DNA from 3 places in the Streptomyces sp. NPDC005438 genome. Region 2 is predicted to be linked to each of the others. Evidence: riboswitches for the same ligand, from Rfam matches in the RefSeq annotation. Region 2 holds a riboswitch; each other region holds the start of a gene.

Region 1 (4,072 bases), on a different contig from region 2:
GGCGATCTCCCCCCGACCCCAGGGTGCTCCGACCCCGGGGTGCTGACCGAACGCCTCCACCCCCCGTACGTCGACCCTGACGGGCAACGCCATGCCCGTACTTCGGCGCCGACCCCGGCTGGCGTCGACCACCCTCGGGGTGCTGCCCGATCACCGTGACCGCCCGCTCTCCACGGTGCCTGTCGTCGGCCGACCGGACCATCGCCCTCGGTGTCCGGCGAACTCTCCCGCCCCGGGGGAGGGTTGGCGAGGACCCTCCGTACCCCGAACGACGGCCCCGCCGCCCGCGACCGCGCCTCCCGGCCGCCCCCACCCCCGAGTTGAGGGCTTCCACGGAACCGGGCGGACCGGTGACCCGCCGAAGAGGCTGAGCGCCGAGGGCGTCCCCGCGTCGACAGCGGCAAGGTCGGGCGCGTCGCCCACCTCGCCCCGTGGCGTCGCCCCGCCCTCTTCCCCGGGGGGGTGACTCCGCCACCTCCGGGGGGCGCTGCCCCCGGCCCCCTCGACGTCGACGCCGAGCGGCCGTCCGAGGGTGGCCGCGTCACCCTCCGGCTCGCCCCCTGATGCCCTCGGTGTCCGCCCCCGGGGAACCCTCAACGAGGTTGCCGCCAGGGGGAGTTGGGGGCGTGTGTGCGCGGGCGTGCCGAAGGTGCGCGTGCCGCCTTTCGCGGGGCGCGCGCACCCGGGGTTCGGCCTCTGCCGGCCGTCGAACTTAGGTATACCTAAATTCTTCTCGCAACACAATATCTGGTGCCGTACACAACGGGGTGCTCTAGATGTAGTGTTGGCGGTGCTGGTGGTTCGCCGGACGTGAGAGCGTGCGGCGTCGCAAGAGGGAACCCGGTGGGAATCCGGGACTGCCCCGCAGCGGTGAGTGGGAACGACCGCCGTCATGAGCACTGGGTCCGCCGAGCGGGCCCGGGAAGCGACGGTCAGTAGGCGTCCTGACTCCCGTCAGGCCGTGCCCGCGAGTTCGAAGACCTGCCACCGGTGCGCGGCGATGCCCGCCGCGCGCTTCGAGGCCCCGAGGGAGGGTCGCGTGGCCGTCGTACGGACCGGGGTCCGGCGTGTTTCCTGTCGCCGCCCGCGGTCCGCCTCGTACGCCACCGCTCCCTGCCCCGGTCCTCGGTCGACGGAGACGGGAACGAGCGAGAGGAGGCGGCGACGGATGAGCGGTCTCGTGTACTTCTCCAGCGTCTCGGGGAACACCAGGCGGTTCGTGGAGAAGCTCGGTCTGGGCGCCACACGCATCCCGCTGCACCCCCACCGCGAGGGGATGCCTCGGGTCACCGAACCGTACGTCCTCATCGTGCCGACCTACGGCGGTGGAGAGCGGGCCGGAGCGGTGCCCAAACAGGTGGTCCGCTTCCTCAACATCGAGGCCAACCGGGCGCTCCTGCGTGGGGTGATCGCCTCCGGCAACACCAACTTCGGCGCGGACTACTGCCTGGCGGGCCGGGTCATCGCCGCCAAGTGCCAGGTCCCGGAGCTGTACCGATTCGAACTGCTGGGCACGGACCGCGACGTCCGCGCCGTGAGGGAAGGACTGCGGAAGTTTTGGACACCACACTCATCAGCGGCGAGGCCGGTGGCGTGAACACCGGGAACGTGAACAGCGCCGAAGCCGCCCCCGCCCCGTCCGCGCGGGAATCGGTCGGCACGCGTCGGGACTACCACGCGCTCAACGCCATGCTGAACATGTACGACTGCGACGGACGCATCCAGTTCGACAAGGACCGTGAGGCGGCCCGTCAGTACTTCCTCCAGCACGTCAACCCCAACACGGTGACGTTCGCGACGCTGCGGGAGAAGGTCGACTACCTGATCGACAACGACTACTACGAGGCGGCCCCGTTCAGGCGCCACGGCTGGGAGTTCGTCGAGGAGCTGTACCGGCGGGCCCACGCTCACCAGCACCGTTTCCGCACCTTCCTGGGCGCGTTCAAGTACTACACCTCGTACACCCTGAAGACCTTCGACGGCACGCGCTACCTGGAGCGGTACGAGGACCGGATCGTGGCCACCGCCCTCCATCTGGCGGCCGGCGACGAGGAGTTGGCCACCCGGCTGGTGGACGAGATGCTGACCGGACGCTTCCAGCCCGCCACCCCCACCTTCCTCAACGCCGGCAAGGCACAGCGCGGCGAACTGGTCTCCTGCTTCCTGCTGCGCATGGAGGACAACCTGGAGTCCATCGGCCGGGGCGTCAACTCCGCGCTCCAACTGAGCAAGCGCGGCGGGGGAGTCGCCGTACTACTGACCAACCTGCGCGAACAGGGCGCACCCATCAAGAAGATCGAGAACCAGTCCTCGGGCGTCGTACCGGTGATGAAGCTGCTGGAGGACTCCTTCTCCTACGCCAACCAACTCGGCGCCCGACAGGGCGCGGGCGCGGCGTACCTCCACGCGCACCACCCCGACATCATGCGGTTCCTGGACACCAAGCGGGAGAACGCCGACGAGAAGATCCGCATCAAGACCCTCTCGCTGGGCGTGGTGGTCCCCGACATCACCTTCGAACTCGCCAAGCGCAACGAGGACATGCACCTGTTCTCCCCGTACGACGTCGAGCGGGAGTACGGCACCCCGCTGTCCGACCTGGCGGTCGGCGAACGCTACGAGGAACTGGTCGCCAACCCGCGCGTCCGCAAGACCACCCTCAGCGCCCGCGAGTTCTTCAAGACGATCGCGGAGCTCCAGTTCGAGTCGGGTTACCCCTACCTGCTGTTCGAGGACACGGTGAACCGGGCCAACCCCATCCCCGGCTGGGTCAACATGTCCAACCTGTGCTCCGAGATCCTCCAGGTCAACACGCCCAGCACCTACGACGACTCCCTCGGCTACGAGACGGTCGGGAGGGACATCTCCTGCAACCTCGGCTCGCTCAACATCGCGGCGGCGATGGCCTCACCGGACCTCGCGGCCACCGTGGAGACGGCGGTGCGCGGGCTGACCTCCGTCTCCGAGCAGTCCGACATCCGAGCCGTACCGTCGGTGGCCCAGGGCAACGCCCTCTCGCACTCCATCGGCCTGGGCCAGATGAACCTGCACGGCTACCTCGCCTCACAGCGCGTCCACTACGGCAGCGAGGAGGGCGTCGACTTCACCAACATGTACTTCTACGCCGTCGCCTACCACGCGCTGCGCGCCTCGAACCGGCTGGCGATCGAACGCGGCACCGCCTTCGACGGGTTCGAGCGGTCCGCCTACGCGGACGGGTCGTACTTCGACAAGTACACCGAGCGGGTCTGGGAACCCGCCACCGCCCGGGTCCGCGAACTGTTCGCCGACGCCGGGGTGCGGCTGCCCACCCGGGAGGACTGGCGCGCCCTGAAGCGGTTGGTGGCCGCACACGGCATCTACAACCAGTACCTCCAGGCCGTACCGCCGACCGGCTCGATCAGCTACATCAACGACTCCACGGCCTCCATCCACCCGATCGCGTCCAAGGTGGAGATCCGCAAGGAGGGCCGGCTCGGCCGCGTCTACTACCCGGCCCCCCACATGGACAACGACAACCTGGAGTACTTCCAGGACGCCTACGAGATCGGCCACGAGAAGATCATCGACACCTACGCGGCGGCCACCCAGCACGTCGACCAGGGCCTGAGCTGCACGCTGTTCTTCCGGGACACCGCCACCACCCGCGACCTGAACCGGGCCCAGATCCACGCCTGGCGCAAGGGCATCAAGACCCTCTACTACATCCGGCTCCGCCAGGAGGCCCTCGAAGGCACCGAGATCGAGAACTGCCTGTCCTGCACCCTGTGACGAGGAACCCACCCACCATGACCACCGCACCACTGACCGACCTGTCGGTCACGCCCCCCTCCTACCGCCACGACCCCACCGCCCGGCTGCGCCCCGTCAACTGGAACCGGGTCACCGACGAGAAGGACCTGGAGGTGTGGAACCGGCTCACCGCCAACTTCTGGCTGCCCGAGAAAGTGCCGCTCTCCGGCGACCTGGGCGCCTGGCAGCAGCGGCTCACCCCCGAGGAACGCACCCTGACCATGCGGGTGTTCACCGGACTCACCATGCTGGACACGGTGCAGGCCACCGTCGGTGAGAT
Region 2 (4,072 bases):
CGACTACAGCCAGTTCACCGGCGAGTACACCATCGACCCCAGCCACACCCAGATCGGTTTCGTGGCCCGGCACGCGATGGTGACCAAGGTCCGCGGTGCCTTCAACGAGTTCTCCGGCTCGGCCCACCTCGACGGTGACGACCCCACCAAGTCCTCGGTGGAGCTGGAGATCAAGGTCGCCAGCATCGACACCCGCAACGCCGACCGCGACGAGCACCTGCGCAGCAACGACTTCCTCAAGATCGACGAGTTCCCGACGATCACCTTCCGCTCCACCGAGGTCAAGGTCACCGGTGACGGCACCTTCGACCTGACCGGCGACCTCACCATTCGCGGGGTCACCCGCCCGGTGACCGTCCCGTTCACCTTCGAGGGACAGGCGGTCGACCCCTTCGGCAACACCCGGCTCGGTTTCGAGGGCTCCACCACCATCAACCGCAAGGACTTCGGCGTCACCTGGAACGCCACCCTGGAGACCGGCGGCGTGCTGGTGGGAGAGAAGGTCACCCTGGAGTTCGAGGTCTCGGCCATCCAGAAGTGACCTGAGCGTCCGGGGAGTCCGACCCCTGCGGACCCCCGACGCACACGTGGCCCCCGGCGGAATCCCGCCGGGGGCCACGTGCTGTCACGGTGCCCGAGGACCTGTCCGGGCGCCCGCGCGGATCAGCCGGGCAGCTCGTCCCGGAGCTGTCGGGCCGCCGTCACCAGGTTCTCCAGCGAGGCCCGGGTCTCGGTCCAGCCACGGGTCTTCAACCCGCAGTCGGGGTTGACCCACAGCCGCTCGGCCGGAATGGCCCTGAGCCCCTTCCGCAGCAGGGTGGTGACCTCGTCGGAGCCCGGTACCCGGGGGGAGTGGATGTCGTACACCCCGGGGCCGACCTCCTTCGGGTAGCCGGCGCTGGCCAGTTCGTCGGCGACCTGCATGTGCGACCGGGCGGCCTCCAGGGAGATCACGTCGGCGTCCAGGTCGTCGATGGCCCGCAGGATGTCACCGAACTCGGCGTAGCACATGTGGGTGTGGATCTGGGTGTCCGGGCGTACGCCGCTGGTGCTGAGCCGGAACGCCTCGGTGGCCCAGGCCAGGTACTCGGCGTGGTCGGCGGCCCGCAGCGGCAGGGTCTCCCGGAGGGCCGGCTCGTCCACCTGGATCACCGAGGTGCCGGCCGACTCCAGGTCGGCCACCTCGTCCCGCAGCGCCAGGGCGACCTGGCGGGCGGTGTCGCCCAGGGGCTGGTCGTCCCGTACGAAGGACCAGGCGAGCATGGTCACCGGGCCGGTGAGCATCCCCTTGACCGGACGGTCGGTGAGGGACTGGGCGTAGGAGGTCCAGCGCACCGTCATCGGCTCGGGGCGGGAGATGTCGCCGGCCAGGATCGGCGGCCGGACGTAGCGGGTGCCGTAGGACTGGACCCAGCCGTGCTGGGTGGCCAGGTAGCCGCTGAGCTGCTCGGCGAAGTACTGCACCATGTCGTTGCGCTCGGGCTCGCCGTGCACCAGTACGTCGATGCCGACCTTCTCCTGGAAGGAGAGGTTGTCCCGGATCTCCGCCTCGATGCGCCGCTCGTAGCCCTCACCGTCGATACGGCCGGCCCGCAGGTCGGCCCGGGCGGTGCGCAGCTCGGTGGTCTGCGGGAACGAGCCGATGGTGGTCGTCGGCAGCAACGGCAGCCCCAGGTGGGCCCGTTGGGCGGCGGTGCGCTCCGGGTACGGCTGGGACCGGTGGGTGTCGGCCTCGGTGACCGCCGCCGCCCGTTCCCGTACCCGGGGGTCGTGGGTGATGGCGGAGCCGCTGCGGGAGGCGAGGTCGGCGCGGTTGGCCGACAGTTCGGCGGAGATGGTGTCGGTGCCCTGGGCCAGGCCCTTGGCGAGGGTCACCACCTCCCGCGACTTCTGCCGGGCGAAGGCCAGCCAGCGCAGGATCTGCGGGTCGATGTCCCGCTCCGGCGCGGTGTCCAGCGGCACGTGCAGCAGGGAGCAGGAGGGCGCCACGTCCACCCGGTCGGCCAGGCCCAGCAGGGTGCCCAGGGTGGAGAGGGACTTCTCCAGGTCGTTGATCCAGATGTTGCGGCCGTTGACCACTCCGGCCACCAGCCGCTTGCCGGGGAGCCCGCCGGCGGCGGCGAGGTCGTCCAGGTTGCCGGCGGCCCGCTCGGTGAAGTCCAGGGCCAGGCCCTCGACGGGGGACTTGGCGAGCACCGGGAGGGCCTCGCCGAGCCGGTCGAAGTAGGAGGCGACCAGCAGCTGGGGCCGGTCGGTCAGTCCGCCCAGCTCGCGGTAGGCGCGGGTGGCGGCGTTGAGTTCGGCCGAGGTGCGGTCCTGCACCAGGGCCGGTTCGTCCAGCTGCACCCACTGGGCGCCGGCGGCCCGCAGGTCGGCGAGCACCTCGGCGTACACCGGCAGCAGCCGGTCCAGCAGGGTGAGCGGGTCGAAGTCGGCGTCCACCTCGGGGGCGGGCTTGGCCAGCAGCAGGTAGGTGACCGGGCCGACCAGTACCGGGCGGGGGGTCAGGCCCAGGTCGAGGGCCTCGGTGAGTTCGGCGACCTGCTTGGTGGAGTCGGCGGTGAAGACGGTGTCCGGGCCCAACTCGGGGACCAGGTAGTGGTAGTTGGTGTCGAACCACTTGGTCATCTCCAGCGGCGCCACCTCCTGGGTGCCGCGCGCCATCGCGAAGTAGCCGTCCAGGGTGTCGGCCTCGACGGCCGCGCGGTGCCGGGAGGGTACGGCCCCGACCATCACGCTGGTGTCCAGCACGTGGTCGTAGTACGAGAAGTCGCCGGTCGGTACCTCGTGGACACCGGCCTCGGCGAGCTGGCGCAGCTTGGCGAGGCGCAGTTCGGTGGCCGTCTCCTTCAGGCTGTCGGCCGTGACCCGGCCCTTCCAGTAGCCCTCGATGGCCTTCTTCAGTTCCCGGTTGGGGCCCTGACGGGGGTAGCCGTACACGGTGGCCCGTGCTGCCGCGGCTGCGGACTTCGCTGTCACGGAACTCTCCTTCGCGAGTCTGGACTCTCCTGGTCCCGGGGACCACGCGAGGATGGCGACAGCGCGGTGGGCGCGCGGCGAGCGCTGCCACCGATGTGTACGCCGACCCACCCACGAGGTCACCGGATTGTCCGTGCGTGGGGTGCACACACGGGCAGCGGGCAGGTCTTCGGACTCACGGGCACGTCCACCGGGGCGGACACCTACCGGCCGTCGCTTCCCAGCCCTGGGGCCAGTGCCTGTGACGGCTTTCGTTCCCGTTCACCGCTGCGGGGCAGTCCCGGATTCCCACCGGGTTCCCTCTTGCGACGCACCCGCCTGGAGGGCGGGGCGAACCAGCTGCGTGCCCCACCCTACGGGCCGAGGTCGGATCCCGGTACGGGGTCGCCCGGATGCCGGACGCCGCCTCGGAACGGCCCATGGGTGCCGGTCCCCGAAGACCGGGGGAACGCGCAGGTCAGCGGTGGTCGTGGCGGGACGGCCGGGGTTCGGGCTCCCGGCGGCGCGTACCGCTCAGAGGGCCGGGGTGCGGGCCGGGGGCACGGTCCCGTCCGCCGGCGCCGTGGCGCGGCCGTCCGCTTCGGGGCTGGTCCGGGGCTGTTCGCCCTCCTCCTCGGGCTCCTCGCCCGGGCGCAGGGTGCGTACCCCTTCGAGGAGTTCGTCCACCAACTCCTCGACCTCCAGCCGCCGTTCCAGCTTCCGTACCTCGGTGAGCCGTGAGCGGACGGCGGCGGAACGGGGTGCCAGCAGCTGGCAGCAGTCCTCGTCGCGCAGTACCGACACCTCGGCGGTGCCGATCCGCTCCGCCTCGTTGATGATCTCCTGCTTCTCGAAGCCGATCAGCGGCCGGAGCATCGGCAGGGTGGCCGCGTCCTCCACGGTGGCCAGGTTGCTGAGGGTCTGGCTGGCCACCTGGCCCAGGCTGTCGCCGGTGACCAGGGCTTCCGCGCCCAGTCGGCGGGCCAGTTCACTGGCGGTGCGCACCATCAGCCGGCGTTGTCCGACCACCTGGAGCTTGCCGGCTCCGGCGAGGGCCAGCCGCTTCTGGGCCTGGCCCAGGGCGACGGTGTGCAGCTGTCCGGTGGGCTGGTAG
Region 3 (4,072 bases), on a different contig from region 2:
CGCGGATGTCGCCGCCGGCGCTCAGGCCGCGTTCACCGGCGCCGGTGATCACCACGTGGTCGATGTCGGGGTCGGTCTCCCAGGTGTGGAGCACCCGGTCGATCTCCCGGACCATGGTGTGGGTCAGGGAGTTGAGGGCCTTGGGTCGGTTGAGGCGGATGTGGCCGGCCCGTCCGTCCCGCCAGGACAGCACCTCGGGTTCGGCGGTGTTCTCCATCAGGCGGCTCCTGTGAGTTCGCGGGCGACGATCACTCGCATGATCTCGTTGGTCCCTTCCAGAATCTGGTGTACGCGCAGGTCACGTACGATCTTCTCCACTCCGTACTCGGACAGGTAGCCGTAGCCGCCGTGGAGTTGGAGTGCCCGGTTGGCGACGTCGAAGCCGGTGTCGGTGACGAACCGCTTGGCCATGGCGCAGAGTCGGGGCGCCTCGCGGCGTCCTTCGTCCAGGGCGTGGGCTGCGCGCCAGAGGAGGGCGCGGGCGGCTTCCAACTCGGTGTCCATGTCGGCGAGTTGGAACTGGAGTGCCTGGGCGCGGATCAGTTTGGCGCCGAAGGCCTCCCGGTCGCGCAGGTAGGCGACGCCGCGTTGGAGGGCGGATCGGGCGCCGCCGAGTGAGCAGGCGGCGATGCCGAGCCGGCCGCCGTTGAGGCCGTGCATGGCCATGCGGAAGCCGTCGCCCTCGGGGCCCAGTCGGCGGTCCTCGTCCAGTCGTACGCCGTCGAGGATCACCTGGCGGGTGGGCTGGGCGTTCCAGCCCATCTTCCGTTCGTTGGGGCCGAAGGAGACTCCCGGGTCGTCGCGTTCGACGACGAAGGCGCTGACTCCTCGGGGGCCCGCCTCTCCGGTGCGGGCCATGACGACGTAGACCTGTGAGGTGCCGGCGCCGGAGATGAACTGTTTCACCCCGTCGAGTACGTAGCCGGAGCCGTCGCGGCGGGCGCGGGTGGACAGGGCGGCGGCGTCGGAGCCGGCGCCGGCTTCGGTGAGGCAGTAGCTGCCCAGGGCTTCCATGGAGCACAGGGCGGGCAGCCAGCGGTCGCGTTGCCGCTGGTCGCCGAAGCGGTCCAGCATCCAGGCGACCATGTTGTGGATGGACAGGTAGCCGGCGATGGAGGGGCAGCCGGTGGCGAGCGCCTCGAAGACCAGCACTCCGTCCAGTCGGCTGAGGCCGCTGCCTCCGTGGTCCTCGTCGACGTACACGCCGCCCAGCCCGAGTTGGGCGGACTTGCGCAGGACGTCGACCGGGAAGTGCTTGTCCTGGTCCCAGGTCACGGCGCCGGGTGCCAGGTGTTCGCGGGCGAAGTCCTCGGCCGTCTCGGCCAGGGCCCGCTGGTCCTCGGTGAGTGTCAGCATGGCCGTCACCGCATCGTGGGGATGGTGAAGCTGGCGCCTTCCCGGACCCCGCCGGCCGGCCACCGGGAGGTGACGGTCTTGGTGCGGGTGCAGAAGCGGATGGAGTCCTCGCCGTACTGGTTGAGGTCTCCGAAGCCGGAGCGCTTCCAGCCGCCGAAGGAGTGGTACGCGACCGGTACCGGGATGGGTACGTTGACGCCGACCATGCCGACGCCGACCCGGCGGGTGAAGTCGCGGGCGGTGTCGCCGTCCCTGGTGAAGACGGACACCCCGTTGCCGTACTCGTGCTCGGTGGGCAGGCGCAGGGCCTCCTCGTAGTCGGCGGCGCGGACCACGGACAGCACCGGGCCGAAGATCTCCTCGCGGTAGATCCGCATGTCGGGGGTGACGCGGTCGAAGAGGGAGGCGCCCAGGAAGTAGCCGTCCGGGTGGCCGTCCAGGGTGAAGTCCCGTCCGTCCACGACCAGTTCGGCGCCTTCCTCCACTCCGGCGTCGATCAGTTCGCGTACCCGGTCCAGGGCGCTCTGGGCGACCAGGGGTCCGAAGTCGGCCTCGGGGTCGTCGCTGCGGCCCACCCGCAGGGTGGCGATGCGTTCGCGGAGGCGGGCGACGAGGGCGTCGGCGGTCTCCTCACCGACGGGTACGGCGACGGAGATGGCCATGCACCGCTCGCCGGCCGAGCCGTAGCCGGCGCCCACCAGGGCGTCGACGACCTGGTCCAGGTCGGCGTCGGGCATCACGACGAGGTGGTTCTTCGCGCCGCCGAAGCACTGGGCGCGCTTTCCGTGGGCGCTGGCCGTGGCGTACACGTACTCGGCGATGGGGGTGGAGCCGACGAAGCCGACGGCGCCCACGCGGGGGTCGGTGAGCAGGGTGTCGACGGCTTCCTTGCCGCCGTTGACCACGTTGAACACGCCCGGGGGCAGGCCGGCCTCGACGAACAGTTCCGCCAGGCGCAGCGGCACCGAGGGGTCCCGCTCGGACGGCTTCAGTACGAAGGAGTTGCCGCAGGCCAGCGCGGGGGCGCACTGCCACAGCGGGATCATGGCGGGGAAGTTGAACGGGGAGATGCCGGCGATGACGCCGATCGGCTGGCGCATCGAGTACACGTCGATGCCGCCGCCGGCGTTGTCGGTGAAGTCGCCCTTGAGGAGTTGGGGGATGCCGGCCGCGAACTCCACGACCTCCAGGCCCCGTTGGATGTCGCCGTGGGCGTCGGCGAGGGTCTTGCCGTGTTCGGCCGACAGCAGCGCGGCGAGTTCGTCCTGGTCGCGTTCGACCAGGCGCAGGAACTTCAGCAGGACCCGGGCGCGGCGCTGGGGGTTCCAGGCCGCCCATTCGGGCTGGGCCGCCTCGGCGTCGGCGATGGCCGCCTCGGTCTGGGTGCGGTCGGCCAGGTGGACCCGCGCCTGTACCTGGCCGGTGTTGGGGTCGTACACGTCGCCGAAGGGCCCGGAGACCTCCGGGACCCGCTTGCCTGCGACGAAGTGGGTGAGTTCGCGAACCATGGACAACCCGCTCTCTGGTGGTGTGGTCGAGGTGAGCAGAGCGCCGGCTTCCGGGGCGCGGACAGGCGGGGGTGCGTGGCCGTCGTCGCCGGTGCCGGGGGGTGGACCACTGTGGGGCGCACGCGAGGGACGGCCGGTACCGGGACGTCGACGTCCGCTCCGTGGGGCCGTCGCCCGGTGTGTGCCGCTGCCTGGGGCGTGGCGGTCCGGGGTCCTGGCGCGTTGGGCGCGCTACGGCGTACGGAGTGGGGGTCGGTGTCCTGGTGGCGGTGGCCCGGTGGGCGCTTGGGACGTGGTCCGGGGGCGTCAGGGCGCCGGTGTGGCGCTGGCCCCCGTGGGATCACCACAGATGCGGGGGGATACCGGTGTCATGTGCCTGCTCCATCCTCGTGGAAAGGGCTGATCATCCGCGGCCGGTATCCTGACTCCCGGATCTCAGCACCTCCGCCGGCCTTCCCGACTCGCGTCAGTGGCCCTGGCATCTTCCAGTGGGTGGCGGCCGTACTCCCCGGTCACAGTGGCGGGACCGTGCTGGACTCTCACCAGCTTCCCTGCACCGCGGACCTTACGTCCGCAACATATAGCTGGACGTCCTAGTAAGTCCAGGGTCCCCCCTTCCGGCCCGCCCACGGTACGGGCGAGGGCTGGGCCCCCGGGGAAGGTCGGGCCGGGGTGGCTGACGCCGGCCCACGGCGGAGGCCGGGTACCGGCTCATCGTGAACCGTCGGGGTGGCGGAGGGCACACGCCCGGGTGGCCGGCCCGTCGCGTGCCAGGCGGCCGGTTCCTTCATGTGGGCCGGCCCTGGGCTGTGGGGGTCGGCAGCGACCGTGACCACGAACGGGGCACCCCCGAGCCGCCGACCACCCAACTCCCGGCCCTCACGGTTGCCCGGTCGGCTCCCCCCGCACGGCACCTCGTGGCCCCCCGCCCGGAAGCCGACCTTCGCCACCGCCTCAGCCACCCCACGCCGCGCCCGAGGGGGTGGGTTACCGAACCGGGCAAGCTGGCGGGCTGGCGGGCTGCGGGCTCGTGGGGCAACGGGGCTACTCGCCCGGTCGGCTCGCCCCACACGGCACCTCATGGCCCCCGCCCCCATGGGCGAGGGCCCGGCCGCTCAGGACCACAACCCGACCCCACGCGGCGCCCGAGGGGGTGGGTTACCGAACCGGGCAAGCTGGCGGGCTGACGGGCTGGCAGGCACGGGCTC

Evidence for each region. Region 2 has a riboswitch for cobalamin ahead of metE (5-methyltetrahydropteroyltriglutamate--homocysteine S-methyltransferase). Riboswitches for the same ligand answer to the same signal wherever they lie in the genome.
Region 1: another riboswitch for cobalamin. It lies ahead of nrdI (class Ib ribonucleoside-diphosphate reductase assembly flavoprotein NrdI); the one in region 2 lies ahead of metE (5-methyltetrahydropteroyltriglutamate--homocysteine S-methyltransferase).
Region 3: another riboswitch for cobalamin. It lies ahead of ABZT14_RS12225 (CoA-acylating methylmalonate-semialdehyde dehydrogenase); the one in region 2 lies ahead of metE (5-methyltetrahydropteroyltriglutamate--homocysteine S-methyltransferase).

What each region holds. Positions count from the first base shown of each region.
Region 1 covers NZ_JBEXEP010000006.1:210,556-214,627, reverse strand. Annotated here, with positions in the region: cobalamin riboswitch at 781-1,004, shown strand; gene nrdI (class Ib ribonucleoside-diphosphate reductase assembly flavoprotein NrdI) at 1,169-1,597, shown strand; gene nrdE (class 1b ribonucleoside-diphosphate reductase subunit alpha) at 1,609-3,771, shown strand; gene nrdF (class 1b ribonucleoside-diphosphate reductase subunit beta) at 3,789-4,072, shown strand, end outside.
Region 2 covers NZ_JBEXEP010000002.1:526,407-530,478, forward strand. Annotated here, with positions in the region: gene ABZT14_RS07090 (YceI family protein) at 1-541, shown strand, start outside; gene metE (5-methyltetrahydropteroyltriglutamate--homocysteine S-methyltransferase) at 664-2,979, opposite strand; cobalamin riboswitch at 3,122-3,334, opposite strand; gene thiI (tRNA uracil 4-sulfurtransferase ThiI) at 3,493-4,072, opposite strand, start outside.
Region 3 covers NZ_JBEXEP010000004.1:442,442-446,513, reverse strand. Annotated here, with positions in the region: partial or broken gene ABZT14_RS12235 (enoyl-CoA hydratase/isomerase family protein) at 1-217, opposite strand, end outside; gene ABZT14_RS12230 (acyl-CoA dehydrogenase family protein) at 217-1,356, opposite strand; gene ABZT14_RS12225 (CoA-acylating methylmalonate-semialdehyde dehydrogenase) at 1,362-2,864, opposite strand; cobalamin riboswitch at 3,258-3,447, opposite strand.